DNA from 4 places in the Pseudoalteromonas carrageenovora IAM 12662 genome. Region 2 is predicted to be linked to each of the others. Evidence: predicted binding sites of a transcription regulator. Region 2 holds the regulator's gene; each other region holds the start of a gene.

Evidence for each region. The regulator sigma-54, encoded in region 2, starts transcription at its own class of promoters, with help from an activator protein. The targets are predictions, from matches to a motif close to GTTGGCACGNNNNTNGNNT.
Region 1: the regulator sigma-54 is predicted to act here: its motif matches at 3,650-3,668, upstream of ALFOR1_RS17935 (amidase family protein).
Region 3: the regulator sigma-54 is predicted to act here: its motif matches at 5,503-5,521, upstream of ALFOR1_RS13550 (DUF2726 domain-containing protein).
Region 4: the regulator sigma-54 is predicted to act here: its motif matches at 4,649-4,667, upstream of ALFOR1_RS13600 (DUF1328 domain-containing protein).

What each region holds. Positions count from the first base shown of each region.
Region 1 covers NZ_LT965929.1:351,108-359,334, forward strand. Annotated here, with positions in the region: gene ALFOR1_RS17925 (sulfite exporter TauE/SafE family protein) at 1-700, opposite strand, end outside; gene ALFOR1_RS17930 (gamma-glutamyltransferase family protein) at 697-2,271, opposite strand; gene ALFOR1_RS17935 (amidase family protein) at 2,268-3,476, opposite strand; gene ALFOR1_RS17940 (putative 4-hydroxy-4-methyl-2-oxoglutarate aldolase) at 3,813-4,295, opposite strand; gene ALFOR1_RS17945 (TetR/AcrR family transcriptional regulator) at 4,299-4,952, opposite strand; gene yddG (aromatic amino acid DMT transporter YddG) at 5,118-6,038, shown strand; gene ALFOR1_RS17955 (alpha/beta hydrolase family protein) at 6,360-7,226, opposite strand; gene ALFOR1_RS17960 (PepSY-associated TM helix domain-containing protein) at 7,431-8,227, opposite strand, start outside.
Region 2 covers NZ_LT965928.1:589,299-597,525, reverse strand. Annotated here, with positions in the region: gene ALFOR1_RS02790 (KpsF/GutQ family sugar-phosphate isomerase) at 1-531, shown strand, start outside; gene kdsC (3-deoxy-manno-octulosonate-8-phosphatase KdsC) at 532-1,083, shown strand; gene lptC (LPS export ABC transporter periplasmic protein LptC) at 1,080-1,634, shown strand; gene lptA (lipopolysaccharide transport periplasmic protein LptA) at 1,624-2,169, shown strand; gene lptB (LPS export ABC transporter ATP-binding protein) at 2,166-2,891, shown strand; gene ALFOR1_RS02765 (RNA polymerase factor sigma-54) at 2,961-4,460, shown strand; gene hpf (ribosome hibernation promoting factor) at 4,487-4,774, shown strand; gene ALFOR1_RS02755 (PTS sugar transporter subunit IIA) at 4,779-5,231, shown strand; gene rapZ (RNase adapter RapZ) at 5,248-6,093, shown strand; gene ALFOR1_RS02745 (HPr family phosphocarrier protein) at 6,136-6,408, shown strand; gene mgtE (magnesium transporter) at 6,526-7,884, shown strand; gene ALFOR1_RS02735 (protein disulfide oxidoreductase) at 7,926-8,227, shown strand, end outside.
Region 3 covers NZ_LT965928.1:2,983,820-2,992,046, forward strand. Annotated here, with positions in the region: gene ALFOR1_RS13530 (sensor histidine kinase) at 1-753, shown strand, start outside; gene arcA (two-component system response regulator ArcA) at 1,240-1,956, shown strand; gene arcB (aerobic respiration two-component sensor histidine kinase ArcB) at 1,973-4,291, opposite strand; gene folE2 (GTP cyclohydrolase FolE2) at 4,524-5,444, shown strand; gene ALFOR1_RS13550 (DUF2726 domain-containing protein) at 5,561-6,157, shown strand; gene mtnN (5'-methylthioadenosine/S-adenosylhomocysteine nucleosidase) at 6,278-6,985, shown strand; gene ALFOR1_RS13560 (cobalamin biosynthesis protein CobD/CbiB) at 6,986-7,930, shown strand; gene tyrS (tyrosine--tRNA ligase) at 8,003-8,227, opposite strand, start outside.
Region 4 covers NZ_LT965928.1:2,995,059-3,003,285, forward strand. Annotated here, with positions in the region: gene ALFOR1_RS13580 (aldo/keto reductase) at 1-872, opposite strand, end outside; gene ALFOR1_RS13585 (sodium ion-translocating decarboxylase subunit beta) at 1,000-2,130, opposite strand; gene oadA (sodium-extruding oxaloacetate decarboxylase subunit alpha) at 2,143-3,921, opposite strand; gene ALFOR1_RS13595 (OadG family protein) at 3,933-4,178, opposite strand; gene ALFOR1_RS13600 (DUF1328 domain-containing protein) at 4,707-4,880, shown strand; gene ALFOR1_RS13605 (hypothetical protein) at 4,937-5,128, shown strand; gene ALFOR1_RS13610 (YcxB family protein) at 5,259-5,726, shown strand; gene csrA (carbon storage regulator CsrA) at 5,777-5,968, opposite strand; gene ALFOR1_RS13620 (aspartate kinase) at 6,060-7,277, opposite strand; gene alaS (alanine--tRNA ligase) at 7,284-8,227, opposite strand, start outside.

The DNA.
Region 1 (8,227 bases), on a different contig from region 2:
TAGTCAGCGGAATAATAAGAAAAAAGGCAGGGAGGTTAACTAACCCCCACGTACCTAGGGGAGCATCGGTTGGCGTTGTGCCAATACTTAATAAGGTAATTACGCCTGGTAGCGCAATAAGTAAGCCAAATACGGCTGCAGTGCCTACAGCAACATGGGCACGTACGTTAAATGCGTTTAGCATGGGTACACCAATTGTACCACCGCCTATGCCGATCATGACCGATAAGCCACCAACAATACTTGCCATTATGCCTTGGCCAAATTTACCCGGTAACTTACTTACAAGGGCAGGGGCGCCGGCTCTAAATAACATGTTAAGGCTAACTAAAATAGCAATACAAGCAAACATAAGTACCAGTGCATTACCGCGTATTGTGTGCGCTAAGTAGCTGCCTACAACGGCCATTACTAAAATAAACGGCGCCCAGTATTTAATTAAAGCAAGGTCAATGTTGCCCTTTGCATGGTGCGAGCGAATAGACGAAATAGACGTAGGCACTATGGTGGCAAGCGATGTCGCGGTTGCTATCATCATGGCCGACTCAGGGCTTACACCAAAACCTTGCAATAAAAAGTACAGCACAGGCACAATTACTATGCCGCCGCCTACACCAAATAGGCCTGCTAAAATACCTGCAAAAATGCCGGTTGCTATTAAGGCCACAATAATGGGCCATTGGTTTATTATTTCTGTCATTGTGTTCCTGCTGTAGTTACTGTTGCACGACCATCTGAACGAGGATCGGTTGCTGCTTCAAGGCTGGTAGGCGTATCTAAAATTGCACCCGCGTGGCCCATCATTTCATTGTTATTATCAACGCTTACCCAGTCGTGGTCACGTTGATTTAATTCATGTTTAATTTTTGAGGCTAGGGTTTGCTCTACTTTTAAATTAGTGCTGGTGTCGCCCCATGTACGGCCAAGTAACCAGCGCGGGTCGCTCACCGCTTGGTTAATCGATTTATTACGCCACGCGTAACCTGTAAATACTGCGGCTTGTGTTTGAGGTTGCCCTTCACCGCCCATGGTGCCGTAGGCAAGGCGCCTGCCATCGTCAAATTTTGCTAAAGCAGGGTTAAGTGTATGAGCCGGTTTTTTATGCGCTTTTAAGGCATTGGCATCGTTGCTATTTAAACTAAAACTTAAACCGCGGTTATTCCACACAAAGCCACCTTCGCTCATCAAAATGCCGCTACCAAATTCCCAGTAAACACTTTGAATAAAGCTCACGAGTTGGCCGTTTTTATCACGTGCTGCCATCCAAACGGTATCGCCTGGCTCTGCATTAAATGGCCATTGCTTGGCTTGGCTCATATCTATATTGCTGGCAAGCGCATTTAAGCGCTCATCAGTTAGTGCGTTTTTATAATCATCGCCAAGCGCATCTGGGTCGGCCCAAAGTGTAGGGCGGTGGGTAAAGCTTTGTTTGGTTGCCTCAACAATTAAGTGCATCCAATCAGCCTCTGTTTTGGCTAAATGTTTTAGTTTATTAACAGCGCCAATTATTTGCAAAGAATGCACGCCTTGTGTGGGGGCGGGCAAGTTATAACACTGTATGCCCGATAAATTAGCACTGAGCGGCGTTACTAAATCGGCCTGAGTATTGGCAATATCTGCGCGTGTAATTGCACTGCCTGCGGCAGCTAAATCGTTTGCAAACGACTCTGCTAACGGCCCTTGGTAAAAAGCGTTTAAGCCATGCTCGGCTAAGTGCTCAAAGGTATTGGCAAGTTTTGGATTTTTAAAGTGTTGCCCTGCTTGTAAAGGTTTACCGTTGGGGATGTATAGCGCTTTAAAGGCATCGTTAGTATTGGCAACACTTGCCAGTTTTTCGCAGCCCGCTTGCAGGCTTTTTGTAACAGTAAAACCTTCGCGGGCAAGCTTAATAGCAGGCGCTAAAATAGTACTTAGTGGCAATGCTGCGTGCTTATCTACCTCAAGTGCTTTTTGCCAGCCACGAAGCGTAGCCGCTTGAGTCAATGCGCTTAAACCACCTCGCTCTGGTATGTGTGGCTCATTGCTGTAGGCACTTATGTCACTTGGTGCGCGCCCGCATGCATCAATTGCGGTAGGGTGGCTTTGGTTTGGGTTATCAATAAGCCAAAAGCTGTCGCCGCCAATCGAGTTCATATGTGGGTAAACCACGCTAATCGCAGCCGCTGCCGCTACCATTGCTTCTGTGGCTGTACCGCCTTGTTTTAGTATAAAGGTGCCTGCCTCGGTCGCTGAAAAGTGCGGGGCAGTAAATGCAATGTTGTGTGTGCTCATGCAGGTGTGTCCTGTTTAAAGTGTGCAGCTAATTGTTGTACGCAGGCAAGTAGGCTTTTATCGTTGCCGTGGCTCATCATTAATGAAAACCCATATGGGTGGCCATTTTCTAAATTAGCCAATGGTAAGTGAACTTGCGCCGAGCGGCTCAAGCCCGCAATGGCAGATAAAGTTATAATTTGCATACGTAAGGCGCTTGTGTTGGTGCCCAATTTAGGTGCGGTTGTGGGTGTGGTTGGCAAAAATAAACAACTTTTTGTGTTTAGGTTTTTAGTTATTAGTGTTTGCCACTGAGTTTGTACTTTTAGTGCTTCTTGCTCTTCTTGGGCGGTTAGTGCCAGTGCCATTTTAAAACGTGCCGCAATTGCCGGAGCAAACTGGGGAAGTTGCCCTGGCAATTGAAGCCAATCTTTATGCGTTTTAGCTATTGCGCGCCCTTGCAATATTCTAAAGCTATCAGCGAGTTCGCTTAATAAGTTGCTATTAGGCAGTTCAAATTCTTTATGGTGCTTAAAATAAGGCTTGGTTTTTTCAAGTAGTTGCTTAATAGGTGTTTGTAAAGCAGGGCTTACTAGCTCAAATAACGGCTCACAAATTACTAAAGTATCAACGTTATTAATAGCTTGATTTGGTAACAGTACATTGCCTACATCGCTTAGTAGTTCTGCACTTTGGGTAAGCCAGCCAATGGTATCAAAAGGGGGAGCTAGCGGAATTAGGCCGTCTTTTTCAATCACGTTATGGCTGGGTCTTATACCAAATAAGCCGCAGTAACTTGCGGGTATTCTAATAGAGCCGCCAGTATCGGTACCTAAGCCAATATCGGCTAAGTTAGCAGCAACGGCGGCCGCCGATCCCATACTCGAACCGCCACTTGCATGACCGCTAAGTTTTGGGTTTTGTGCCGCCCCATAGTGAATGTTATTTCCCTCTAAGCTGTAAGCAAGCTCATCGGTGTGGGTAAAGCCTGTAAAGCTACAACCCTCGTTCATTAACTTATTTACCGCACTTGCTGTTTGCTGGGCAGGTTTTGCTGCTTTAAACCAATTAGGGTTACCTGCGCTGTTGCGCTCACCTTTAACAGCAAATACATCTTTTACTGCAAGGCGCTTATTGATAAGTGCGCCGTGGGTGTGTGTTTGCCATGCTTTTGGGCCATGGTCACAAAAAATACCGGTAAAATTATTATGTGTTTTGGTACTCATATCACCACTCGTTATAAAGTAAATCTGACCAACTGGTTATAATCAGATTTAGGGTGATTAAAAAGACGAATTAATTATTATTATTTTTCAGCTCACTGCGTAACATCTTATTTTTATTTTACAGAGCCTGATCCGCTTTTTAATCGGTTAGCTTATTATATTGCCTAAAAGCTAAGCAAAAGCAATGCCAAATACAATAAAGTTGTCCGCTCGGTCAGGTTTTTATGGGTTTGTATGGTGTTTATAAAAATTTAAGCAATAAAGAGGGCGCAATTTAGAGGTGAAAATACACCAAGTTGGTGCGTGTTTGCACCATCTTGGTTGTAAGTCGGGGGTTTACAATAGTGCGTTTGGGCTAATTATTAAGCCGTTTACATCGGCGTATAACCAATCATTTGGCTTAATTGTGGTGCTAAGCATAGTTACTGTTTGGTTTTTATCACCAAACCCACGCTTTAAAGTACTACGCGGAGTTGAGCCAAGCGCCATTACGGGTAAATCCATAGTGGCAAGTATTTCTATATCGCGGCAACAGCCGTTAATAACAACGCCTTCCCAGCCATTTTTTAATGCGCGCTCTGCCATTATATCGCCTATAAAAGCAAAGCGTTTACTGGCAAAGCCATCAATAACTAATATTTTGCCCTTGCCGTTTTCATGCAGTATATCAGCGGCAAATGAATTGTCTTCTGGGCAGGTAACGGTAACTGCTTGGCCACTAAACGTGGTTTTTTTACCAAAATGGCGCAGGCCGCTGTCGGCTACTTGTACGCTCTCGCGGTGATCGTCAAATAAATCGGGGGTTGTAAAGTTATCCATGGGTTAAGCCTCACTTTGCTCGGGTATTTTTAAGCCAATACCTTTTAAAATAATGTGGGCAATTGACTGCGTAATGTGTGCCACATCGGTTTTATCGTATTCTAATTTGTTCATAACTAGCAGTACTTCAGCTTGAAAGTCGGCGTAGTATTGTGTGGTTGACCAAATGGTAAATAATAAATGGTAAGGGTCAACGTTATCCATTTTATCGGCGTCAATCCATGCTTGAAAAACATCAACCTTTTGCTTTACCCAAGGGCGTGTATTAGTTCTAAAGTAGTTTTGAAGGTACGGTGCACCACGCAGTATTTCGCTGGCAAATAAACGCGATTGCAAAGGCTGATTAACGGCAAGTATTACTTTGCTTTTAATGTAGTTATAAAGCACATGAGCAGGGTCGTCCTCAGGGGTTACATTATCTAGCCCTAAGTTCCAATGCGCTATTATGCGGTCTATTACGGCTTCGTATAGGCCGTCTTTACTTTTAAAGTAATATAAAATATTGGCTTTAGGCACGCATGCCTCTTTGGCAACCATACTCATGCTAGCGCCATCGTAACCAAGCTGAGAAAACAATTGCTCTGCGGCATCGAGTATTAACTTTTGGTTTTTCTCTCGGGTGAGTTCTTTTTTATTTGGCTTTGTTTGTGTGGTCATTATGGCGTTGCTGAGTTTAAGGTGTTGATTGATTGTAACTTTACTGACCGAAAGGTCAATTACTAAAATTTGCTTTATTTTATATAAAAGTATTAGTAACAATTGTTTAAGCGCATAATTACTGGTAGCGTACCCCTAAATGCAGGTAGTACTTTTAGGTAGTTAATGGGCTTTTTTTCTAATCATAAATATACACTTTATGGCATCGCCGCTATTTTATTATGGAGCTGTTTAGTTGCTTTGCTGCGTGATGTGTCTGAGTTATTTGGCCCCATTGGTGGTGCTGCGCTTATGTACAGCGTAAGTACACTTTTTTTAATTATGGTAATGGGGCCGCCAAAATTAGGTGGTTTTAATAAACGCTATATTATTTGGGGTACTGTTTTATTTGCACTTTATGAGGTGTGTTTGGCGCTGTTTGTGGGGCTGGCTAATAATCGCCACCAAGCAGTAGAAATGGCCGTTATAAATTACTTATGGCCCACGCTTACTATTTTACTCAGTATTATAGTTAACCGTAGTAAAGTAAGTTTTTGGATTTACCCTGGCATGTTGCTCGCCTTTTTTGGTGTAGCGTGGTGTGTTGGCGGTGATAGTGGTTTATCTATTAGTAGTATTACCAACAACTTTGCAAGTAATCCTACGGCTTATTTATTGGCTTTTGTAGCGCCGTTTATTTGGTCTGTATACTGTGTAATCACTCAAAAAAGCAGTAATGGTAAAAACGCCATAGTGCTGTTTTTTATAGCCACAGCGTCAAGTTTGTGGGTGCTATATGGTTTAAGTGATGAACCAGCTATGGTGTTTTCAATACATGCAACAATTACGCTTGTTTTAGCAGGTATAGTGGTAGGCAGTGGTTATGCACTCTGGAACCAAGCAATTATTGGCGGTAACTTAATGCTGCTTGGTACGCTTTCGTATTTTACGCCGGTTTTTTCGGCTATTATCTCGGCGCTTTATTTATCAATTACCCTTAGTGCCTCATTTTGGCAAGGGGTAATAATGGTAACTGGCGGCTCACTCGTTTGCTATTTTGTAACGCGTGAGAAGCCAATTAATAAACAAATAAACCCAGTTAACTAGGGCGTGTTGATCCTTGCGGATTGAAATTTGTTCAATCTAAGGGCGATTAAATCGCGGCGCGAGGTTTGTAACCTAGTGGGCTCGGTAACTGCTCCTGCGTTACCCTACTGGCTTACATCCATGTAAGAATAAGTAAAAACCGAGTAACAAAGAGTTTATCGCCCCTAAGCAGAACCCGAAGGGCAGCGCATGTTTGGCATTTATGCTGCGTTATCGCCTATTTATGGGGAATAACCACACTTCATAGGCTCTGCCTTGCCTAAAAACCAAACATACTGCTGCAAATTCAACCATCAAAGATTAACACGCCCTAACCTTTTTTTAGCTGTGTTTATTTAGCCACTCTAATGCGTGTGACCATAAACCATCTGACTTTTTACTAAAAAACTTCATATGGCCAATTTCTTTTAAGCCATAGTCTTTAGGGTTTAAGGTTAACTTACTCGCTTTTAATTTAGAAAATACCGAGAGCATATCGGCGACATTCGCGTTATTTGCAATGTCGTCGTCGGTGGCATTAACCCACATTGACGGCATAACTAAGGTGTTGTAACAGTGTTGAAATACGGTATCGCCAAATGCAGATTGCACATAACCTTGCGCGTTACACCATTTTTGCCACTGCTTAGCAACGCCTTTAGGTAGGGGCTCGCCCATGCCAAACCACTGCGATTTAGTATGGCCAAATAGTGCGTTACTCACCGGAATAACCCCATTCATAAAAAATTGTGCTTTAACCTGATACGCCAAGCGCATATTGGTTAATTTGCCCGACGAACAAGCAAAGTTAAACGCTGAGCTTAACTGATCTGCATTATGCATAAGCCCGACTAATTGCCCGCCAGCACTGTGGCCAACTAAATGATGGCGGGTGCCCGGAAAGGTTTTTTGCAAATACTCAAGTACGGCTGGCATGTCTTGCTCGCCCCAAGTTTGTAATGTGGCCTTACTTTTTTTAATACTGCGGTTAAGCGATTGGCCAATACCTCGGTTGTCAAAGGTAATTACGCCAAAGCCATGTTGCTGTAAGTAAGTAGCAAAGTTTGCATAAAACTGTTGTTTTATGCCGGTTGCGGGGGCAATCATCACCGCACCTTTAATAGGGCTGGTGGGTGTAAATAGGTGTGCGCTTATAGTTTGCCTGTCGTTACAGGTTATAGTGACGTGCTTTGAAGCTTGTATGTTCATTACTTATTGTTGCTTTTTTAAATGCTCAATTCAAAAACTGTAGCTGGTTAGACCAGTTTAAGCAAGAATAGAATAACAGCTTATAGCAAAGCTTAATTAATCGGGGGCGATATACCGGTTTGTAAAGTGTTTAGCGCTGACGTTTTGTAATGGGGCAAAGCAGTAAAAGGGGTTTAATTTGTTAGCTTAAACCCCGTTGTAAAACTACTTTGGTGCGCTTGTATTATGAGCAGATTTTGCTTTTACTTTTTTGGCGCTAAAGTAAAATATAAGTGCAAATACTACCGCACTAAAATCAACAGTAATACTTTGATAATATTTAAAATAGTGCTCTGTTGATATGGCTTGTAATAGGGTAGAGCCCGCCATACATAAGCACAAACCTGCAAGGCTAACTAAACCCCAATAACTTGTGTGCTGAGACCCTTTTTTAAAGGCGTAAGCAACAAAAACAAAAAATACTATATAGTAGCTATATAAATAGCTGTAATTTGCATTCGCTGTAAATTGGTTTACCCACTTACCTACTAACAAAGTGGCAACCACTGCAATTATTGACCCTAAGCACACACCAATTGTTAAATTAGCCATAAAAAGAGTACTGCGTTTATTGGCATCTTTTTTAGCACGTTTGTCTAACCACAATAAATTACCTGAATAAAATAAGAACGCACCAAATAGTCCCATTACAAAGTAACCCCATCGGCCCCATTCACCTCCATACGTGCCAAAGTGCAACGAAAAGATGCTTGCAACCATGTTACCCCAGTGGCTTTCTTCACCTTGGGGGTAACTCGAGTTAAGGACTTCTAATGTATACGGCTGTAAAAATAAGTAGTCGGTATCTGGGCCTCTAACGACTGCGCTTTCGTTACTCATTTTAACAATTGCTGTAGGGCTGTTGGTATTTAGTCGACTTAATGCAATATGAATTGGCTCATAGCCTGGGGCATAGTTTTTTGCTGCTAAAAGCTGTTTTTCTATACTGGGTAAGTTTTCAA
Region 2 (8,227 bases):
TGCTCATTAGGTCTTGCGCCAACAGCAAGTACCACAGCCACTTTAGCTATGGGAGATGCTATGGCTGTAGCACTTTTAGAGGCTAGAGGTTTTACCGCAGATGACTTTGCTCTATCGCACCCAGGGGGCAGCCTAGGTAAGCGTTTACTACTAACGCTAAAGGACGTAATGCACAGCGGTGAAAACACACCTAGTATTAATATTTCACAAACTATAAAAGATGCGTTAATTGAAATGTCAGCCAAAGGATTAGGCATGACAGCGATAGTTAATGACAACAAAGAGCTCGCGGGATTATTTACCGATGGCGATTTACGCCGTATTTTAGAGCAACGTATTGATATTCACACCACTTTAATCAGTGTGGTAATGACTAAGTCATGTACAACAGCTACCCAAGATATACTTGCAGCTGAAGCGCTCAATATAATGGAAAACAAACGTATAAATGGGTTAATTGTGGTTAATGAAAAAAACCAACCAATTGGCGCACTAAACATGCAAGACCTATTAAAAGCAGGAGTGTTATAAATGCAATTTGAAGATCTCTATCAACCGCTAAGTGCTGATGCAAAAGCGCGCGCTAAAAAAGTAAAGCTACTTATATGCGATATTGATGGTGTTTTTTCTGATGGGCGAATTTACCTTGGCAACCAAGGCGAAGAGCTAAAAGCGTTTAACACCAAAGATGGCTTTGGCATAAAAGCATTAATAAATAGTGGCTTTGAAGTAGCCGTTATTACTGGGCGTCACTCTCAAATAGTGCAAACCCGTATGAGCAGTTTAACAGTGCAACATATTTATCAAGGTCAAGAAGACAAGCTAATTGCTTACCAAGAGCTAAAAAACAAGCTCAACCTAAGCGATGACCAAATTGCCTATATTGGCGATGATGGCCCCGATATGCCAGTAATGGAGCAAGTTGGTTTTGCCGTTGCTGTAAGCGATGCTCACCCACTTATTAAACGCTTATCGCACTACGTTACCCAAATGCCAGGTGGTTTTGGGGCAGTAAGAGAGCTTACCGATTTACTCATGCTTGAAAATGGTAAGGCACTTACCACACAAGGCACTAGTTCATGAATGCGGCGCGCATAATACTTAGCATTTTATTCATTAGCTGTATGGTTTGGCTTTGGTACCCTTATTTTACCCAAACAAATACAGCTCCTCAGGCAGAACCTGAAGTGATTGCTAAGCCTGATTACATCGCCATAGAACTTAAGCAAACAGCTTATGATGAACAGGGTAAAATTAGCCACAAAGTAACAGCGGCTAAAATGGAGCTATACCAGCAGCTAGGTTTTACATTTTTTGAAAAGCCTATATTTACTTTATATAACGAAAAGCAAACGTGGCAAATAAACGCTGACGAAGCAACATTATACGAAGACAAACAGTTGATATTAGAAGGTAATGTAGTTGCCAAAAACTTAACCGATAACGCCATGATAGACAAAATCAACGCTGATAATATTCAGGTTGATATAGAACTATTAACAATGCGCTCGGAGCAACCTGTTGTCATCACTGGACCCAATTTAAAAATCACCGGTAAAGGCCTTGAAGCCGACTTAAAAACTGAAGTGATTAAACTAATTAACCATACGCGAACCATATACTATGACCAATAAAATTTCTAAAATACTTATAATTCCAACTCTTCTACTTGCTTTTAATGGCTATGCAGCAGAACAAGAAGCTTCTCCTGCTGCCAATCAAATTTCAATTAGCGCTGACAAACAAGAAGGCCAGTTAAAAGCTAATGTAGGGATTTTTGAAAAAAACGTAGAGATTATTCACGGTAATCGTCGTATTACAGCTGACCGATTAGAAGTACACAAACGCGAAGATTTAGGTGATAACAAGCAATTACTAATAGCAACAGGTAGCCCAGCTTATTTTGAAGAAAAACAAGCTGACGGCACAGTAATGAGCGCCAGTGCAAACGAAGTACGCTACGATGTTGCTAAGCGATTTTTAACGCTAGTTGGCGATGCTGAGGTCGCTCAAGCGGGGCAAAAAATCAATGCAAAAAGTATTACATACGACATGCAACAGCAATTAATTAGCGCCGAAAAAGATGAAAACTCTACCGATCGCGTTCACACTATTTTAGTGCCTGTTGAGCCTAAAAAAGTAAAAAAAAGTGACAAAGGCCAGCCATGAGTACATTAAAAGCAGAGCTATTAGCAAAAAGCTATAAAGGCCGTGAAGTAGTAAAAAATGTTGGTCTAGAAGTCAAAGCTGGCAGTATTGTTGGATTGCTTGGGCCTAACGGCGCAGGTAAAACCACTACATTTTATATGATAGTGGGCCTTGTACCGAGTGATAAAGGCAAAATTTCTATTGATGAGAACGATATTACTCTTTTACCTATGCATAGTCGTGCTAGATTAGGCATAGGCTACTTACCACAAGAGTCATCAATTTTTAGAAAACTTACCGTTTATCAAAATTTAATGGCTATTTTAGAAACGCGGAAAGAGCTTAACAAAAAAGCAAGAGAAGATACGCTTAACAACTTGTTAGATGAATTTAGTATTCAACATATTCGAGACAGCCAAGGTATGGCTTTATCGGGTGGTGAGCGACGCCGCGTAGAAATTGCACGCGCACTAGCTGCTAATCCTAAATTTATATTGCTCGACGAACCCTTTGCAGGTGTAGACCCTATATCGGTGTTAGATATAAAGAAAATAATAGAACATCTTAAAAATCGTGGGATTGGTGTATTAATTACCGATCATAACGTAAGAGAAACCCTTGATGTTTGTGAAAAAGCCTACATTGTTTCTCATGGAGAGTTAATCGCTTCTGGTACACCAGAGCACGTATTAAATGATAAAACGGTACGCGATGTTTATTTAGGCGAGCAATTTAGGCTGTAACATTTACGCCATGTCTTTAAGCATCTGCTAGTATTAATTATAACAACATAAAAGGATTGTTAGAGATACATGAGGCAATCATTACAGCTGCGCATGGGCCAGCAACTTACAATGACTCCACAACTGCAACAAGCAATTCGTTTGTTGCAACTCAGTACATTGGATCTCCAGCAAGAAATACAAGAAGCGCTTGATAGCAATCCGCTTCTAGAAGTAGATGAACAAGATTACACGGAAGAATCAGCTGGCAAAAACGAGCAAAAAGCAGATAACGATGAATTAACCGTAAGTGCTAATGCCGACGAAAAACCAAGCGAGTACGAGCAAGACAGTGGTGAAGCACTTACTAAAGACACAGTAAGTGACGAAATGGCTATGGATGTAAGCTGGGATGAGTACATGAGCGCAGCTCCTGCTTCATCATCAGGCCCTATGCCAGAAGATGAGTCTATTTACCAAGGTGCTTCAACCGAAACTCTTCACGAATACCTAATGTGGCAATTACAGCTCACGCCGTTTAGCCCTACTGATGAAGCAATTGCAATAGCGATTGTTGAAGCAGTCGATGACTCAGGTATATTAACGCTAAGCTGTGAAGATATTTTAGAAAGCTTTAATCAAGAGAACGACGACGAGGGCGAAGTTGAACTTGATGAAATAGAAGCCGTTTTAAAACGTATTCAGTTGTTTGATCCGGTGGGTATAGCAGCTCGTAGCTTACAAGAGTGTTTGTGTATTCAGCTAAATCAGTTTGATAAAGATACGCCTTTTATCAATGAAACAAAGATGATTTTAACCGATCATATTGATCTATTAGCGGCTCGCGACTATCGTACATTAATGAAGAAAACTAAGCTCAAAGAAGACGAGCTTAAAGAAGTAATGACGTTAATTCACACTCTAAACCCTAAGCCAGCAGATACTATTGTAAGGGAAGAATCAGAGTATGTGATCCCCGATGTATCAGTTAAAAAAATAAAAGGCCGTTGGGTAGTTGAGCTAAACCCAGATAGCATGCCTAAGATACGTGTTAATAGCCAATATGCAGCTATGTCACGAACAGTTAAATCTAGTGGTGATAGTCAATTTATTCGCTCTCATTTACAAGAAGCTAAATGGTTTATAAAGAGCCTAGAGAGTAGAAACGACACACTACTAAAAGTAACTAATTGTATTGTTAAGCAACAACAGGGCTTTTTTGAACACGGTCCAGAAGCCATGAAACCTATGGTTTTAAACGATGTTGCTGAAATGGTAGAGATGCACGAGTCGACTATTTCGCGTGTAACTACTCAAAAGTATATGCACACGCCACGTGGTATATTTGAGCTTAAATACTTTTTCTCAAGCCACGTAAGCACCGAAAATGGTGGTGAGTGTTCATCTACAGCAATACGCGCTTTGATTAAAAAACTGATTGCCGCAGAAAACTCAGCAAAACCATTGAGTGATAGTAAAATTGCGGATATATTGGCTGAGCAAGGAATTAAAGTAGCTAGACGCACAATCGCAAAATACCGCGAATCTCTGGCTATTCCACCGTCTAATCAACGAAAGAGTTTGATATAAGACGCAAAACAAAGAGGAAAACGCTTATGCAACTAAACTTAACTGGTCGTCATGTAGATGTTACTGATTCATTAAGAGACTACGTAAATAATAAATTTGCAAAGCTAGAAAGGCATTCTGATCATATAAACAATGTTCATGTCATTCTCGATGTAGAAAAACTTAACCAAAAAGCTGAAGCTACAATCCATGTAAGTGGTGCAGAGTTATTTGCATCTACCGAACATCAAGACATGTATGCTGCCATAGACTCGTTGATTGACAAGCTCGATCGTCAAGTTATTAAACACAAAGAGAAGCTTGCTCGACACTAATATGATGAAATTAAGCTCACTTATATGCCAGGACTGCAGCAAAGCTGCGGTCCTTTTTAATAGCAAAAAAAGAATTTTAGAGTTTATTAGCGAACTCGCTCATGAAAAGCTTCCTTATCTTTCTCAGCAAGATATTTTGTGTGCTCTAATGAATAGAGAGAAGCTTGGTAGCACAGGCATAGGCCGTGGTATTGCAATTCCTCATGGAAGAATGAGTGGCGCAGAAGAGCCATTAGCAATAGTGCTTGTAAGCGAGACAGCCATAAATTTTGATGCGATTGATAACCGCCCTGTTGATATATTTGTTGCACTCATCGTACCAGATGGTGATAACCAACAGCACCTAAAGACTCTCGCAACCATAGCTGATAAACTAAATGACAAAGAATTTTGTAAACAGTTACGCTGTGCAAAATCCGATGCTGAGCTTTACCAAGTTATTGTTAATCAATCGTAGTTTAAAAGGGTGATAAATGGAGTTAATTATCATAAGTGGCCGCTCTGGTTCTGGGAAGTCGGTTGCTTTACGCGTTGTAGAAGATTTAGGTTATTATTGCGTAGATAACATTCCAGTAAACCTACTGCCTTCTTTAGTGCGAAGCGTATCGGATACCTACGATAAAATTGCTGTAAGCATAGATGTGCGTAACATCCCTAAAGAGCAAGATGAGTTTAACGATATTCTTGAATACCTCCCGGGCTTTGCAAATCCCACTTTATTTTATTTAGATAGTGACGATCAAACTCTGATCAAACGCTTTTCTGAAACACGCCGATTACACCCGCTTTCTATTGACTCGTTACCACTTGATTTAGCGATAAAAAAAGAAAAACAACTGCTAGATGTATTAGTAACCCGCGCAGATTTTATGCTCGATACAACCGACTTAAGTGTTCATCAGTTAGCTGAGTCTATTCGTGAAAAAATTCTCGGTAAAAAAGATAAGCAACTTATTGTAACCTTTGAATCGTTTGGCTTTAAACACGGTATTCCTAAAGAAGCTGACTACGTATTTGATGCTCGATTTTTGCCAAATCCGCATTGGGAGCCAGAGCTTAAGCCTTTAAATGGTTTAGACCAACCTGTTAAAGATTACTTAGCGAGTCACAGCATAGTACAAAAATTCACTTGGCAAATTCAAACATTTGTACAAACATGGCTACCACACCTAGAGCGTAATAATCGTAGTTACTTAACGATTGCCATTGGCTGTACGGGCGGGCAACACCGTTCGGTGTATTTAGCACAAACAATTGGTGAGAGCTTTGCGATGACACACCCTAACGTAAAAATTAGACACCGCGAACAAGAAAAATAATACAGCCGAATAATCACCAGTTCAGCTTACATAGAGTAACTTATGCATTGTGAAGACGCTTTTTTAATAAAAAACAAACTTGGCTTACACGCCAGAGCTGCCACTGTACTTGCGCAATTAGCCGTGCAGTTTGATGCCACCATTACACTATTTCAAGATGATAAAGAAGCAGCTGGCGATAGCGTACTTGCATTAATGCTACTAGAAAGCAGCCAAGGTAAAGAAGTTAAAGTAGTGTGTGAAGGCCCCGATTCTGAGCAAGCCTTACATGCTGTTGGACAACTAATAGCACAACGATTTAATGAACAAGAATAATTAGGCTTAACTTTTAGTAATAAAAAATTTTACCCGGTTAAGCTTATAAATAAGGTTAGTGCGTCTGTACACTCACCGCCTCCCCTAAAGTAATATAAAAATTTATAAAGGACGCCAATGCCTGAAGCTTTTGAACAAGATTATCCACTACAACAATTAAAACAGGTGACCAAGTCACTCAATAGTGGTCAATTTGTTCAAGTTAGGCGCATGCTTGCAAAAACAGCTCCTTGTGACACCGCACTTTTACTAGAATCATCACCTCACAAAATCCGTCGCTTACTTTGGCAATTAGTTGACCCTGACGTACAGGGTGACGTTCTTGAAGAACTCTCTGAAGATGTACGTTTAGGCATTATTGCTCAAATGGAGCCTGAACACATTGCCGCCGCTACTGAAGACATGGGGCATGATGATTTAGGTGAAGTTCTACGAAGCCTACCTGACACCGTCTATAAAGACGTTGTTAGCGCAATGGATATTCAAGACAGAGAGCGGGCAACTCAAGCCCTATCATATCAAGAGCGCTCTGCTGGCGCGTTAATGAACACCGATACGGTAACCATTCGCCCTGATGTTACTCTTGATGTAGTGCTTCGTTATATTAGACTTAGAGGCGAGCTACCTGAAGGCACTGATGACTTATATGTAGTTGATAAGCATAACTGTTTTTTAGGTGCATTATCACTCAGCACCTTACTCACTAACCCACCAGAAAAAATCGTTCTTGATTTAATGGACGAAGATTGTGAATCTATTCCAATCTCTATGGATGAAAGTGAAGTTGCACAACTTTTTGAGCGTCATAACTGGATATCTGCACCGGTAGTTGATGATAACGCACACCTTTTAGGCCGTGTAACCATTGATGACATTGTTGATGTAATACGCGAAGACGCTGAGCATAGCCTTTTGAGCTTAGCGGGCCTTGATGACGAAGAAGATACCTTTGCACCCGTTTTAAAAAGCTCAAAAAAACGCTCAGTTTGGTTAGGTGTAAACTTATTAACCGCTCTTGCAGCAGCCTTTGTAGCAAGCTTTTTCGAAGGTACTTTAGATGTATTGCCTATTTTGGCGGTGCTAAACGGTATTGTGCCTTCTATGGGGGGCGTTGCTGGCAGTCAATCTTTAACACTCGTTATTCGAGGTATTGCTGTAGGTCATATAAATCAAACAAACCAACGCTTCTTAATGATGAAAGAGCTTGCCATTGGCGCGTTAAACGGTATTTTGTGGTCTCTTTTAATTGCTGGTGTAATAGCACTTTGGCAGTGGGATTTTATGCTTGGTGGCGTACTCGCTTTTGCTATGTTTATGAACTTAGTCGTCGCGGGTGTGGCTGGTGCAAGTATTCCTATTATATTGAAAAAAATGAATATTGACCCTGCATTAGCAGGCAGTGTTGTGCTCACGACCGTAACAGATATTGTTGGTATATTTGCCTTTTTAGGTACTGCTACCTGGTTGCTGGTATAAATTTAAACCGTTTTATAAAAGTGATTTAAATAAGTATTCTCATGGCAGCTAGTAATAAAAGCAAACCTAAAAAATCACTCAAACATAAAGGGCTTTCAACACTAAAGAGTGTGTTGGTGTATGGTTTTATATTTTCCATAATTTATACGGCTATCAATTGGTGGCGACAACCTGTGATGCCAGCTAATCCGCAATTGCAGTTAATAGACTACCAAGACAAGTCCATAAACCTAAGTAAAATTAGCCAAAGCAAACCAACGCTTATTTATTTTTGGGGTACTTGGTGCCCTATTTGTAGTATTACCTCTGAAGCTATAAACGAGCTTGCAACTGACAATAGTTA
Region 3 (8,227 bases), 1.2 Mb from region 2:
CATCAATACCAAACACAGATAGTTGAAAACGAAAAAATGGCCTCGCTAGGGCAAATGGTCGCAGGTGTTGCTCATGAAGTTAATACCCCTATAGGGCTCGGTATAACGGGCTCAACTCTTCTACGTGATAAGCTGGCTGATATTCAACAAAGCTTTAATGACAAAAAGCTGACCTCAAGCCACTTAAAACGCTTTATTGACGAAGGTATTGAAAACTTAGATTTAATTTACCGAAATCTAAACCGTGCAGCCGATCTCATTTCAAACTTTAAAAAAGTTGCAGTTATTCAAGATGATGGGGTTAATACTCACATAAATATACATAAATTAATTAGTGATGTTTTAACATCAATACAATCGGAGTTGCTCCCTAAAAAACCCGTCGTTGTTATCAACTGCCCTACTGATTTAGCTATTCAAAGTAAATCTGAGCCATTACAACAGGTATTTCAACAGTTACTCATGAACTCTGTAATTCATGGCTTTGTAGGGAAAGAAAATAATGAAATTCGCTTTGATGTAGAGCTAGTAGGAAAAAAATTAACTATTGTTTATTCTGATAACGGCCAAGGCGTTGATAAAAACATTAAAAATAGAATATTTGACCCATTTGTTACCTCAAAACGAGGGCAAGGCGCCAGCGGCTTGGGCATGCACCTAGTTTATAACTTAGTTACTCAAGCGCTAGGTGGCAGAATAATGTTTGATATTGAAGAGAAACACGGTACTCGATTTATAATTACGATCCCTTAAACAAAGATCACTTAAAAGTGCATTTATTTAAAATTTATCCTTGAATTAGTATTTAATGACCTCATTTAGAATGCATGTGGTAAACAAGTAACATTATTTAATTACATTAAATAAATATTACCAAGCAAATTATGAACTTTATTGGCTTTGCTGTATCACATACATTGATGAAAGGTTAGAAAATGATATAATTTCGCTTTGAATTAGTCTGATTATTTTAAGTACCTTGTTTGATTGGTGGATGTATCAATTATCAAAGGAAAATGGCTTCGACTTTATGATTCAAATGACTACATCCATGAATATATCAATTAAACAGTAGTTTTTGCACAGCCCTTTTTGTAGACTTTGGATACCCTACTGTTTTATTTTTATCCAATTTGTTTTTTCTTGTTAACAAATGGGTATAATCCTAATCTCTAGTAATCGGTTATAAATTCATCACCGATTTTTTGTAAATAAAATATTCCAAAAGGTTAATTAATAATGCAAACGCCAGTCATTCTAATCGTAGAGGATGAAGACGTAACTCGACTCAACCTCGTTAGTTTATTTGAAGCTGAAGGTTATAAAGTTATTGAAGCCATTGATGGCGATGATATGCATGACAAGCTTACAAATAACGATGATGTTAATCTTGTTGTTATGGATATCAATCTTCCTGGTAAAAACGGTCTTATTTTAGCCCGTGAATTACGCCAAAAGCGCAAAGTAGGCCTTATTTTCTTAACAGGTCGTGATAATGATGTTGATCGTATTTTAGGTCTTGAAATTGGCGCTGATGATTATATCACTAAGCCATTCAACCCACGTGAATTGACTATTAGAGCGCGTAACCTTATTACTCGTACAGCTTTAGGCGGTGAAGAGTCGGCACTAGAAACAAATGGTGTGCTTACTTTTAACGGTTGGGAGCTTGACGAAAATAGCCGTTGCCTTACTTCTCCAAGCGGCGATGCTAAACGTTTACCTAAAGGTGAATACAGAGCACTTCGTTTAATGCTTGATTCTCCTGGTCGTATTTTTAGCCGCGAGCAATTAATTAAGCACATGACAGGACGTGAGCTTCGTGCAAATGACCGTACTGTAGATGTTACAATCCGTCGTATTCGTAAGCACTTTGAAAGCGATAACTCTACTTCAGAGCTTATCAGCACCATTCATGGTGAAGGTTACCGCTTTATTGGTAAAATCGACGCTTAATTAGAGTAAAACTCGTTTACTCTAATTGTTGTAAAAATAAATGAAGGGCTTGTTGTCCTTCATTTATTTTATCTGCTAAAACATCTAACCAATTTTGTAATACCTCATCAGACTCTTCAATCGCACCATATTCCATTACTTTTGCATGTAACTGTACGTCGTTTAAACCTACAGAGCCTGCTGCCCCCTTAAGCTTATGCGCAACCGATTTATACTCTTCTCTGTCATTTGAGTTAAGTGAAGTTAGCATTTCTTGTTGATATTGAGGATTTAGCTTTTCAAATAATTGACTACTGCGCTTAAACACTTCTAAGCCCATTGAGTTAACAAAGTCTTCTATTGTTTCTACATCGAGTAAATGTGCATTAATTTCTTTAAGCGCTTCTTTGCTCACTTTTAATTGTGGCTCAGTACACTTAGCCTGCTTAATATCAAATAAATCTGCGAGCATTTTATCAAGCTTCACTGTATTAATTGGCTTAGCCAACGCACCTTGAATAGAAATTCCTTCAAGCTCTTCTTCAGCGCTACGCACGTTAGCCGTAAGCGCAACTATAGGCAGTTTATCAAAGTGGCTGTCTGATCGTATGTGCTTTGCAACCACATCACCGTTTATATCCGGCAACTGCATATCTAACAGTACTAAATCTAAATCGTCTTCGGTTTCTACAAACGACAGTGCATCTTCGCCGGTTTCAGCCCAAAGCACTTCATGGCCTCGCTGCTCTAACAAGTTAGTTGCTATTTCAGCATTTAGCGGCACATCTTCTACAAGTAATATATATAAGCCCCGTCCCACATAGCTCTGCTCTGTAGGTGCTACACATAAACTAAGTGGAATTTGTACTGTAAAACAGCTGCCTTCGCCTTCGGTACTATTAACTGTAATTGTGCCTTTCATAGCACTCACAAGCGCTTTAGTTACAGCAAGTCCAATGCCAGATCCTATTGCGTTAGTCCCTTTTAAATCTGGTGCTTTGTAGTACATATCAAATATTCGAGCAAGTTGCTCTTGCGGAATACCTTGCCCAGTATCTGATATTTTAATAACTAGCCATGGCCCCTCTTCACGATTTTCACGGCTACACTCTAGGGTCACTCTACCTTGCTGGGTAAACTTAACGGCATTATTAATAAGGTTCCAAACAACTTGGCGTAAACGTGTAGGATCAAGCAATGCATACACGTCTAGCTTGCCATTTCGCTCAATATTAAACTCTAACTCTTTTTGCTCAGCAATTAGACCTGCAAAGTTAACCACATCATTTATAAAGTCTGAAACATTTATTGAATCGGTTGCGATATCAAGCTGATCTCTATCTATTTTATCTAAATCTATAATATCGTTAAAAATATTACCGAGGGTTTCTGCACTCGAAAACACTGTATTACACCAGCTACGCTGTTGTTTGTTCATTTCTGTATCAAGCAACATACGGGTTAAGCCAACAATACCATTAAGTGGCGTGCGTAACTCGTGGCTCAGCGTGGCTATAAACTTACCTTTATCTTTGTAAGCTGTCTCAAGGGCTTGGGCCGCTTCTTTTCGACTAGTTATATCACGTCCAAAACCAAGCAAACCTATGTAGTCGCCCTCATCATTTATAAATGGCAATTTACGTAATTCAAACCAACGTTTTTCACCCTCAACCTCGTACCCTACATCTATAGTTAACGGCTTGTGAGTTTGCTCAACTTGCTCATCGGTAGTTAGTACTTGAGATAAAAAGTGTGTAGGGAATATTTGTTCAGCACTTTTACCAATAATTTCGCTACTTGATTTCCCCATAACCTCTTCAAACATTTTATTACACCCGGCAAACACACCATTATTGTCGCGGTAATAAAATAAATCGGGAGATGAATCAACAATAGAGCGGAGTAACATGCCTTGTTGAGCTAATTCTTGCTGCGTTTTTTTACGCTCTGCGATTTCTCGGCGTAGCTCTTCAATTGCACGGTGCTTGGCATGAAATGCCATTTTACGCTCATCAATCTCAATGTTTAAACGATTGATATTGTCTTTTAAAGTTTGGTTTAAGAGTTTCTCTTGTTTTGTAGCACTATCTAAATAAGCGTAAGAGGCATCTAATTGACGAACAGAATTAAGTAATACAGTAATAATAAGAGGCGAGACAACGGCTGCAAAAAATACTACAGCTAAAATATCAACAATATGCAGCTCACCAATTGCCACGTAATAAAACATGCTCGATAAAATAAGTGATGCAGATAACAATAAAGCATAACAAAAAGCTGCCGTTTTAAACTCACCAAATCGCTTTATTGAGCTAGAAAGAGCCCTAACCCAAGGGCTCAAAGAATAATCAGTCATACGTAATTTTATCTCTTAGCTGTATGCTTAAATATAAAGAAGGCAATGTGTATGTATAAACATGCTATTTTGCCAGATTTTAGCATTTTTATGTTATCTCTACTCATGTTGTGCGATAAAAACAGAAAATTTTCATGTTTGAATTCGCCCACTTCTTAAACTCATCATTTCAGCAATAAATTATTTAGTGTAAAATGCAGCGCTTTATTATGACCAATAACGAGTAGCGTACATGCAAACCAACATGCCCGATATAGCTGATACGGCTCCCGCCTTACAAACAGGTAAGTTAGACTGGGTTGGTATGGGCGAAATAGAACTGCCATTTATTTTTGAATCAAAAGATTTAGCACCCGTTACCGTTAATGCAAAAGCGCGTGCATTTGTTAACTTGCATAAAGAAGATGCTAAAGGCATCCATATGTCGCGCTTATTTTTAGCGCTCGACCTACTTTCTACCGAGCAACAAGTTAACCCGCAAACTATTGCACAGGCACTCGATACATTTATAACAAGCCATGAAGGCTTAAGTGATAAAGCGCAAATAGAGTTTAAGTTTGAATTACCGCTACGTCGTAAATCACTATTAAGCGGCAAAGCCGGTTGGAAAAGCTACCCTATAACGCTTACCAGCACCATTGAAAATAACGTTATTAGCTACGAGTTAACCGTAGATGTAACTTACTCATCTACCTGCCCGTGCTCTGCAGCACTTGCAAGGCAGCTTATTCAAAATGCCTTTAATGAAAAGTTTAACCAAGAGACGCTAAGTCAAAAAGATGTGCACGAATGGCTAGGCACCACGCAAGGTATTGTAGCTACGCCCCACTCACAGCGCTCAATTGCCAATGTAAAAGTTAAACTTGATAGCTCATGCGATGAATTTGACGTTGTTAATTTAATTAATACTTTAGAAGCTGAACTTAAAACACCGGTTCAAGCGGCAGTAAAACGCGAAGATGAGCAAGAATTTGCCCGCCTTAATGGTCAAAACTTAATGTTTTGTGAAGATGCTGCTCGTAAAATTAAAGCGGTTCTTGAAAACGATAACTTTAGTGATTATTGGCTGCAAATAAATCATTACGAATCACTGCATGCACACGACGCTGTGGCTATTGCGGTTAAAGGTGTTAGCGGCGGCTATAAAGCTTAACTTCCTTGAAGTGATAGTTTATAAATTCATACGGTAATTAACTCATAGCACAAAGTTTTTAGGCACGTAAATTGCTTTAGTTGAGCAGTGTCAATTTGTTGTTATGGAGTTACCGTATGGAATTCGCTTTATTATCAATTTTAGTATTAGTGGTTGGGGCCTCAATTGTTGCGTCAAAATTTAATGATGATGGCGGAAACCCGTATCCTTTTACCCGTAAACAAACTGTGTTTACGCAGGTTGAAGGCGCATTTTTAAACCTGTTAGAACGTGCAGTTGGCGATCAATATAAAATAGTCAGCCGTGTTAAATTAATCGACGTGATTGATTGTAAGCAAGGCCTTTCGGCTAAATCTAAACGTGCTGCTTTAGCAAAAGCTAAAAGTAAACAACTCGACTTTGTATTAATCGACAAAGAAAAGTTGACCATTGTTGCCGCTGTTGACTTAGTTAACAACGCCAATAAAGATGGCCACAAAGCCCAACGCGATTGGTTTGTAAATGGCGCTTTAGAATCGGCTGGCATTCCACATATTCGTATGAAGGTTAAATCGGGCTACCGTCCTTCAGAAGTTCGCGATGCAATAATGTTTAAACTAGGAAAACCTGCAGCTGCGCAAACCCAGCGCCCAGTTCGCAACCGCGTACACAAACCTGCTGTGTTATCGCCTTCTCAAGCTAAAGCGCAAACAAACGCCTTAGCCGAAATATAAAATAGAATTAAATACTCTCCTAAAAGTATTTAAAGCGAGCTCATAAACAAGCTCGCTTTTTTGTTTTTTATAGCTAACTTCACGTATAATCAAGTTATTCAAACTCAGGAATTTAACACTATGAATGTTGGTATTATTGGCGCAATGGAGCCAGAAGTTAAAATTTTACGTGAAGCAATGCAAAACCCACAAATTTTAACTAAAGCAGGTTTCACTTTTTATACTGGCGAGTTAGCTGGAAACACAGTAACACTTGTTCAATCTGGTATTGGTAAAGTTGCTTCAACTATTGCTACCACGTTACTGATTGATAACTTTGAACCTGATTGTGTTATTAACACAGGCTCTGCCGGTGGGTTTGATCCATCATTAAGTGTTGGCGATGTAGTGATTTCGTCAGAAGTTCGTCATCACGATGTAGACGTAACCGCATTTGGCTACGAAATTGGTCAAGTTCCACAAATGCCAGCAGGCTTTACAGCACACCCAAAATTAGTAGAAGCAGCAGAGCAAACTATTGCACAAATTAGCGATGTTAAAACGTTAGTAGGCTTAATTTGTACAGGTGATACTTTTATGTGTGATCCTGTTCGTATAGACAAAGCACGCAGCGATTTCCCATCAATGCTTGCTGTTGAAATGGAAGGCGCATCAATTGCTCAAACGTGTTTTACACTTAATACACCGTTTGTTGTTATTCGTTCTATGTCTGACATTGCCGGTAAAGAGTCGCCGCAATCATTTGAAGAATACTTAGAAACTGCTTCAATCAACTCATCTAAAATGGTTGTCGCGCTTTTAGAAAAGCTAACGGCTGTAAGCCTTTAAATGCTTAGCAATATTGTTCAAAATCATTTGGACTTTATTGCCTTTATAATAGCGCTCCTCGCTGAGCGCTTTTTTCCTTTGGTAAGCTGGTACCACCCAAATACTGTATTAACTGCTGTTTTTAATGCTATTGGAAAACGAGTTTATAAACCAAGTGAACCTAAAAGCTACCTTTATTTAGCCTCCACCCTGGCCTGTACACTAGTTTTAAGCGTTATTCTTATTATTATTGTATTACTGCTCGAATTTGCCTTTTACCCTGAGCTTCTTGCTGGCCTCATTTTATATTTGTGCCTTGAAAGCAAAGCGATAGATAAAAAAGCCCTGCGTGTTGCAAAGTTAGTAAAACAAAGCCAAAAATCTACCGCGCGTGAGCTATTAAAGCCGTTGCTTGCCAGAGAGGTTAACAAGCTCTCAGCGCCAGGTATAATTAAAGCCTTAATTGAAAGCTTAATTTTACGAACTGCTCGTAATTACTTTGTGGTTATATTCATATTTTTATTATTTGGGCCCATTGGCGCTTTAGCATATCGGCTCCTCACTTTAATGCAGCAAGCTTGGCGCACCGATATATCACCTAATAGCCACTTTTTAAAACCGCTTAAAATCATTTTGTTCATAATCGAATTTATTCCAATACGCCTACTTGCGTTAACAATTACCGCAAGTAAAGCCAGTAAACAAAGCATGCATTACATAAAGCACTATGGCAGGCATTTTTATCAAACAAATACAGGGTGGATTTTAAGTGCGTGCTCGGCATCTCTTGGCGTGCAACTTGGCGGACCTGCAGTTTACTTTGGTAAGCGCTTTAATAAAATGCGAATTGGTGCTGATAGACTACCTTCACCCGATGATGTGCCCGTAATAATTAATAGATTAAATCAGGCTCGCGTATTTTGGTTTTTAGTCATTATCAGCATCGGAATACTAAAAGAGATTTAGTGCTTTTAGCTGCCAAAATACGAGCACAAAAAAACCAGCCTAAGCTGGTTTTTATCGTTTTAACTGCTGCGCTTACGCTACAGTAATATTCGCAAACTTACGTTTACCTACTTGGTAAATAGCCGTCGTGCCTTTTGCTACTTCAAGTTTAGTATCAGTGATTTTATCTTCACCGTTAAGTTTTACCGCACCTTGCTTAATCATTCGCATTGCTTCAGATGTACTTGCCACTAAGTTTGCTTCTTTAAGCAAGTTAGCAATTAAAATACTGTCTTCTGCAATCGTAATTGTAAGCTC
Region 4 (8,227 bases), 1.2 Mb from region 2:
GCGTTAGTTGTGCCAATAATTGGCTGTATAGATGCAGGATGGCGTAACAACCATGCTAGTACGATAGCTTCTGGCGAAGTTTCGTAAAGTGCGGCAAGTTTATTAACTAGTATGCTGGTATTTATATCGGCTTGCGATGCATTTGATAAGTCGCTTCCTGTATATAAACCTTGGCACAAACTACCCCAACTTTGTATTTGAATATCAAAATGGCGGCAATATTCAACACTGCCAGGGGTAAAGTTTAGGTCTTTACCATCAGCATTGCCTGCATAAACACCTTCATCAACAAACTGGTGTTTTTGTAAGCTTGCTTCAATTTGATTAGCCACTATTGGCATATCGAGTGCATGCTGTAAAAAGTTCATCTGATGTTGCTGCATATTCGATACAGCAAAATTACGCACTTTGCCGCTTTCTTGTAAGCAGCTAAATATTTGCGCTATTTCGTCTACTTCCATAAGCGGATCTGGACGGTGTAGCATAAGTACATCGAGGTAATCTGTGTTTAAACGCTTTAGCGAGCCTTCAACTGACTCCTCAATCCATTTTGCTGAGAAGTCATAACGCTTAGGTCCTTGCTCGTCTTCAAAGCGAATACCGCACTTAGATTGAATATACATTTTTTCTCTAAGCTCTGGGCGCTCACTTAATGCTTTACCAAAAACCTGCTCTGCTTTACCAAAGGTATAAATGTCAGCATGGTCAAAAAAGTTAATTCCGCCTTCAAAGGCATTATCTATACATTCATGAGTTTGTTTTAGGTGTGCACTAGTAATTGCATCTTTGTTCCAACCACCGCCTAAACCCATGCAACCAAATACAAGTTTACTAACATGAGGTAAGTGTTTTGCTAAAGGTGTGTGAAGCATGATAACCGTCCTTAAAGTTTAGAAGAGTCATCACTGTAAACAAAAACGCTGTATCTATCTACAAATTAGGCACAAAAAAAGCGCAGTAAACTGCGCCTAATGGTTGGTTTAATTTTAAAACGAGAGCTTAGCCAACAAGTGCTAGCAATATACCAGCAGCTACTGCGCTACCTAAAACACCGGCTACGTTTGGCCCCATTGCGTGCATAAGTAGAAAGTTATGTGGGTTATTTTCAAGCCCTACTTTATTAACTACTCGAGCAGCCATTGGTACAGCCGACACTCCCGCTGCGCCAATTAATGGATTAATAGGGGTTTTAGAAATTTTATTTAAGCCTTTTGCCATAAATACGCCCGAAGCTGTACCAATTGCAAAAGCCAATGCACCAAGTACTAAAATACCAATAGTCTCAACTGTTAAAAACTTATCTGCTGCTAGTTTTGAGCCAACAGCTAAGCCTAAAAATATAGTGGTTATATTGATGATTTCGTTTTGAGCGCTATTACTTAATCTATCTACAACACCCGACTCACGCATTAAGTTACCTAAACAAAACATACCAACAAGCGGTATAGCCGCAGGTAAAAACATCGCAGTTAAGCTAAGCACCATTAGAGGAAATACAATTTTCTCTTTTTTAGATACTTTGCGCAGCTCAGGCATTTTAATTTGACGCTCTTGAGGTGTTGTTAGCGCACGCATAATTGGCGGTTGAATAATTGGTACAAGTGCCATGTAAGAGTATGCCGCTACAGCTATTGCACCAAGTAAATCTGGTGCAAGCTTCGAGGCTAAAAATATTGCTGTAGGGCCATCGGCACCACCAATAATGGCAATAGCTGAGGCATCTTGTAAGGTAAATTCAAAACCAGGCACATAGTTTAATAGTATTGCACCAAACAACGTTGCAAAAATACCAAACTGCGCAGCAGCACCAAGTAATAACATACGCGGATTAGCAATTAGCGCACTAAAGTCTGTTAATGCCCCCACGCCCATAAAGATTAATAACGGGAATATTCCCGTATCAATACCAACGTAATAAACGTAGTAAAGTAAACCACCGGGATCTGACAAACCCGCCACAGGAATATTAGTAAGTATTGCGCCAAAGCCAATAGGCAGTAGTAACAGTGGCTCAAAGTTTTTAGCAATTGCTAAAAACAATAATAAGCACCCTACTGCAATCATTACCAAACCAGGAAACGTAAAGTTAGCAATACCTGTAGCATGCCAAAGGTTTAAAAGTGCTTCCATTTAAACTCTCCCTTAAGCTAACGCTATAATTGCGTCGCCTGTTGTTACCGAGTCACCCTCAGAAACAAGCACTTCAGCTATAGTACCGGTATGCATTGCACGTACTTCGGTTTCCATTTTCATGGCTTCCATAATTACAACTACATCACCTTCGTTAACTACTTGGCCCGCTTTTACTTTTACTTTAAAAATATTACCGGCTAATGGTGCATTCAAAGTTTCGCCAGAAGCAACCGATGCAGACTGAGGTAAATGCTCAGAGTCTTTAAGGGTTACTTCTTTAAGCTCTCCGCCTTGCGCTACAACTACATCATAAACTTTACCATCTACCTTAACGCTGTATTGCTCTGCTTTTACGCTATTTTTACCTGCTGGTTTTGCAGCCGGTTTATTCGCTTCATCGTCAGCACTTGGTACTGCTTCAAACGCATCTGGGTTATTACGGTTTTTAATAAATTTAAGGCCAACTTGTGGGAATAACGCATAAGTTAGTACATCGTCTATTTGATCATCACAAAGCGTTAAGCCTTGCTCTTTTGCCTCTTTAAGTAACTCAGCTTCAAGCGTTGCAAGTTCTGGCTGTATCTTATCAGCAGGACGACATGTAATAACTTCGCTACCATCAAGCACTCGCTCTTGCAGCTCTTTGTTCATAGGTGCTGGCGTTAAGCCATACTCACCTTTTAGTACACCGGCAGTTTCTTTGGTAATTGTTTTGTAACGCTCGCCAGTAAGCACATTAAGTACAGCTTGTGTACCTACAATTTGCGATGTTGGTGTTACAAGTGGAATAAAGCCTAAGTCTTCACGTACACGTGGGATCTCAAGTAACACTTCATTTAGCTTATCGGCAGCGCCTTGCTCTTTAAGTTGGTTTTCCATGTTAGTTAACATGCCACCAGGTACTTGAGCTAATAAGATTCGTCCATCAACCCCTTTAAGGCTACCTTCAAACGCAGCGTATTTTTTACGTACGTCCCTAAAGTAAGCCGCTATCTCTTCAAGCTGATTTAAATCAAGCTCGGTATCGCGAGCAGTTCCTTCAACAATCGCTACAATAGTTTCTGTTGCAGAGTGACCATAAGTCATACTCATAGAAGAAATAGCGGTATCAAGCATATCAATACCTGCATCAATTGCTTTTTGATACGTTGCAGTACTTAGCCCCGTAGTAGCATGACACTGCATAGCAATAGGAACAGACACAGTTTCTTTAAGTGCTTTGATAAGCTCTTCTGCATCGTATGGCTTTAATAAACCCGCCATATCTTTAATACAAATTGAGTGACAACCCATATCTTCAAGCTGTTTTGCAAGAGTGAGCCACATATCAAGCGTATGGACTGGGCTTACTGTATACGAAATAGTACCTTGCGCATGCGCGCCAACTTTAACAGCCGCCTTAATTGCAGTTTCTAGGTTACGTACGTCGTTCATTGCATCAAAAATACGAAATACATCAACACCGTTTTTGTGTGCGCGCTCTACAAACTTTTCAACTACGTCATCAGCATAATGGCGGTAACCTAATAGGTTTTGGCCGCGTAATAGCATTTGCTGTTTAGTGTTTGGCATTGCCTTTTTAAGTGCACGAATACGCTCCCACGGATCTTCACCTAAATAACGAATACATGAATCAAATGTTGCGCCGCCCCATGATTCAATCGACCAATAACCTGCATCATCTAACTTGCTTGCAATAGGAAGCATGTCGTCTAAACGCATACGTGTTGCTAATAAAGACTGGTGAGCGTCGCGTAATACTAATTCTGTTAATTTTAATTTAGCCATGTGTGTGCCCCTTAGTTATTATTTGATTTGTACTGAGCAATGGCAGCACTAATAGCAGCGATGTGCTCACTAGGCACACCTTGAGATTTAAAAGACGGTGATTTAACTGGTGTTGTCACTTCTGGTTCACTAAAACGCGCAACCAAGTTAGACATAAGAACAACCGCACCAATTAATATCGACAAAAATACAAACACCCCAACCATACCGGTTAGCATTAAGCTACCTGCAGTTGTAAGTAGAGCACCTATATCCATTACTCTCCCCCTTAAAACCCACATCGAAATAAAAAATCGATTTATTTAAATAATTATTCACCGGATGATAACAAAACTAATAGCTTTGTCTACACCTTGTAAATTGGTAAAACCAATTAAAATAAAAATAACATATCACCCCCTTGGTTAACATAGCTAAAACAGCCATAAACACCGCTACGTATAGATGATAAAAATAATGGTTATAGGCAAAGGTTATATCCATAACTTTAACAATCCATAAATACCATTAAAAATAGCGCGTTACAGGTATAGTAATGTTAAAGCCAATTGATAAAATGTAAATTGGTCTTACCAAAAAATGTTAAACTTAGCTATCTATATATCTTGTTTACTAAAATTACATAGGTGTGAATAAGTTACATAACAAAGCGTAAAAATTACTAAGCCAATAGTCACCTATAATTATCAAAAAACAATTAAGCAATTGATAAATAACAATAAAATAAGCTGGCATGTAACTGGCATTAGTTATTTCGAACGATTTGATAAACCAAGGAGAAGACAATGTTACGCTGGACAATCACATTTTTAGTTATTGCTTTAATCGCTGCAGTGTTAGGTTTTGGTGGCATCGCAGGTGCCGCAGCTGGTATAGCAAAAATTATATTTTTTATCTTTTTAGTACTTTTAGTGATTTCATTAGTTTCAGGTGCGCTACGTGGCAAATCACCCAGGTAGATAAGGCATACGACTAACAAACACTAAATTAATTAATACTTACAAGGAATTACACTATGAACTCTACAACTTTAAAAGCAGCACTAATCGCAGTATTTGCAGGTTTTTTCATGATGGGTTGTGAAGACAACCACGCAGAAGAGGCTGGTGAGCGCATTGATGAAGCAGTAACTGACGTGCAAAACTCTGTTGAAGATGCATGTGAAAATGTAAAAGAAGGCGTTAACGCAGAAGAAACTAACTGTTAATTCTTCGCCTTTAGAAAAAAGCGGCTTACGAGCCGTTTTTTTGTGCCTGCAATAAAATCCTCACTTTAAAGCTGCTCATTTAGGGGCTTACTGTTAAAATGTCAAAAAATACGCTTTAAGTAAATACAATATGGCATTCACAACTACCTACACGCTTGATAAACCTTATTTTTACGAGTGCTTTGACGAGTCACTTCCTTATAGTAAACGCGCCAAACCCAAGTATTTTTTACTAGTACTACTTATTGCGCTTGGTTTATTTGGGATTTATGGATTGGACGATCATTACCTAGGTACATTTATGATCATGTTAGCCGTGCTGGAATGCGTAGCATTTTACTACCGCCGACCTTGGTGGGTTACTAGGCAAATGTTTAGCAGAGCATCAGGCTCCGAGGTTACGCTCACTTTTGATGATGAAGGGATTAAATCCTCTAATCATTACAAAAGCTACCAACTAGCATGGCAAGATATAACTGAGGTAGTAAATACACCAAACGGTTTGTTAATTAAAAATAAAAGCGGTATGCAATACATCTCAAAACAAATACTAAGCCCAGAAACACTCGATTTTATAAACAAAAAAGCCACTCAGTGAGTGGCTTTTTAACTAGCTGAGTAAATTACTCAACTACGTATACGTGTTGATTAAGCATTGCCCGGATTAGGGTTCGACTTCTCAGCTTGTATGCGCATGTAAATCTCTTCACGGTGCACAGATACGTCTTTAGGTGCATTAACACCAATTCGAACTTGATTTCCTTTAACACCTAGAACGGTAACTGTTACTTCGTCACCAATCATTAGGGTTTCACCTACTCTACGAGTTAGCATTAGCATTCTCTTGCTCCCATGTTCCAATAAAAATTATAAGATTCCGCTTAAACATATTAATGAAAAATCGATTGAAAAGTAAGTAAAAACTCCCAAACTACTCATTTTCCGTTAAAAATGTTTTATGTAATGCACGAACAGCCAACTCTAGGTACTTTTCATCTATTAAAACTGAAATTTTAATCTCTGACGTAGAGACTAAAACCACGTTAATATTTTCCTGCGCTAATGCATCAAAAAATAAACTAGCTACACCAGAATGCGATTTCATACCCATTCCAACAGCAGACACTTTAGCCACTGTGGTTAATCCGCTAATATTATCAGCGCTTAATTGAGCTTGTTGCTCAGTAATTAATTCAAGCGCTTGCAGATAGTCATTCGAGTGCACAGTAAAAGCATAGTCTATTTTTTCAAAGTTATGATTATCTTGATTAATCATATCTATTTCGACGCCATTATCGGCAAAAAGTTTCAAAATTTTTGCAAGGTACTGAGTGCTGCTTGGCATACCTTGTACCTTAATTAAACATTCGTCGCGATTAAACGCAATACCCGAAACAACCTTACTTGGCATATCGCTTTCCTCAAAGCTAATTAATGTGCCTTCATCAGGGTTAAAGCTTGAAAGCACCCTAAGCGGAACATTGTGTTTACCTGCCGCCTCAACAGAGCGAATGTGCAATACTTTAGCGCCTAAACTGGCCATCTCTAGCATTTCAGCAAAGGTTACTTGGCTCATTCGCCGTGCATTAGGTTCAACACGAGGATTTGTAGTATATACGCCATCAACGTCTGTATAGATCTGGCATTCATCGGCTTTTATTGCGCCGGCAATTTCTACTGCTGAGGTATCTGTGCCACCACGGCCAAGCGTTGTAATATTGCCTTCTACATCACGCCCCTGAAAACCCGCAATAATAGCAATGCGGTTATGTTCAAGCTCATGCTTTAAACGCGTAGCAGCAATGTCCTCAATTCGGGCTTTGCCAAACATGTTGTCGGTTTGAATATTAACTTGATCAGCAAGTAGGCTTACGGCCGAATGGCCACGCTTTATAATAGCCATAGCTAGAAGCGATACAGACACCTGCTCTCCGGTGCTAATTAATACATCTAGTTCACGGCTACTCGGGCGAGTATCAATTTGTTTGGCGAGATTAATTAAGCGGTTGGTTTCTCCCGACATAGCCGAGAGCACCACAACCACTTGATGTCCTTGTTGCCTAGTTTTAACAACAAGGTCGGCGACCGCCTCTATTCGCTCTACTGAGCCAACTGAAGTGCCGCCATATTTTTGGACAATAAGTGCCACGTAATCTTAAACTTTCTCGGTTACCCAAGCTGTTACGCTATCAAGCGCTACGTTTAAGTTTTCAGGCTGAGAACCACCCGCTTGAGCCATATCAGGACGGCCGCCGCCTTTACCGCCGACTTGAGAAGCCATGTGGTTTACAAGCTCACCGGCTTTAACTTTACCTGTTAAGTCTTTAGTTACACCGGCAATTAGGCTTACTTTGTCGCCACTGGCAACACCGAGGGCAATAACACCTGAGCCAATCTTGTTTTTAAGGTCGTCAACCATACCGCGAAGCGCTTTAGACTCAGTACCTTCAACGTTTGCAACTAATAGCTTAACGCCATTAATTTCTACTATCGAATCAAGTAAAGACGCACCTGCAGCACTTGCTAGCTTGTCGTTAAGCTGAGCAATTTGCTTTTCAAGGCCTTTAGACTTTTCAAGAAGCGCTGTTACTTTTTCAAGTACTGATGCGCTATCGCCTTTAACAAGCGCTGCAACATCGTTAAGCTGTTGCTCTTGCTCGCTTACATACGCTACGGCATCTGCGCCAGTTACTGCTTCTATACGGCGAACGCCTGCAGCAATACCGCTTTCAGATACAATTTTGAATAAACCAATATCACCAGCTCGCTCAACGTGTGTACCACCACAAAGCTCAATTGAGTAATCACCAATAGTTACTACACGTACTTCGTCGTCGTACTTTTCGCCAAACAACGCCATAGCACCTTTCGCTTTAGCATCATCAATTGCCATAAGTTCAGTGTTAAGTGCAAAGTTACGACGAATTTCGTCATTAACTACACGCTCGATTTCACGTAACTCATCTTTTGTAACAGCTTCAAAGTGCGAGAAATCAAAACGTAAACGGTCAGCTTGAACTAGCGAGCCTTTTTGGCCTACATGTTCACCTAACAACTGACGAAGCGCTTCATGTAAAATATGCGTAGCTGTGTGGTTTT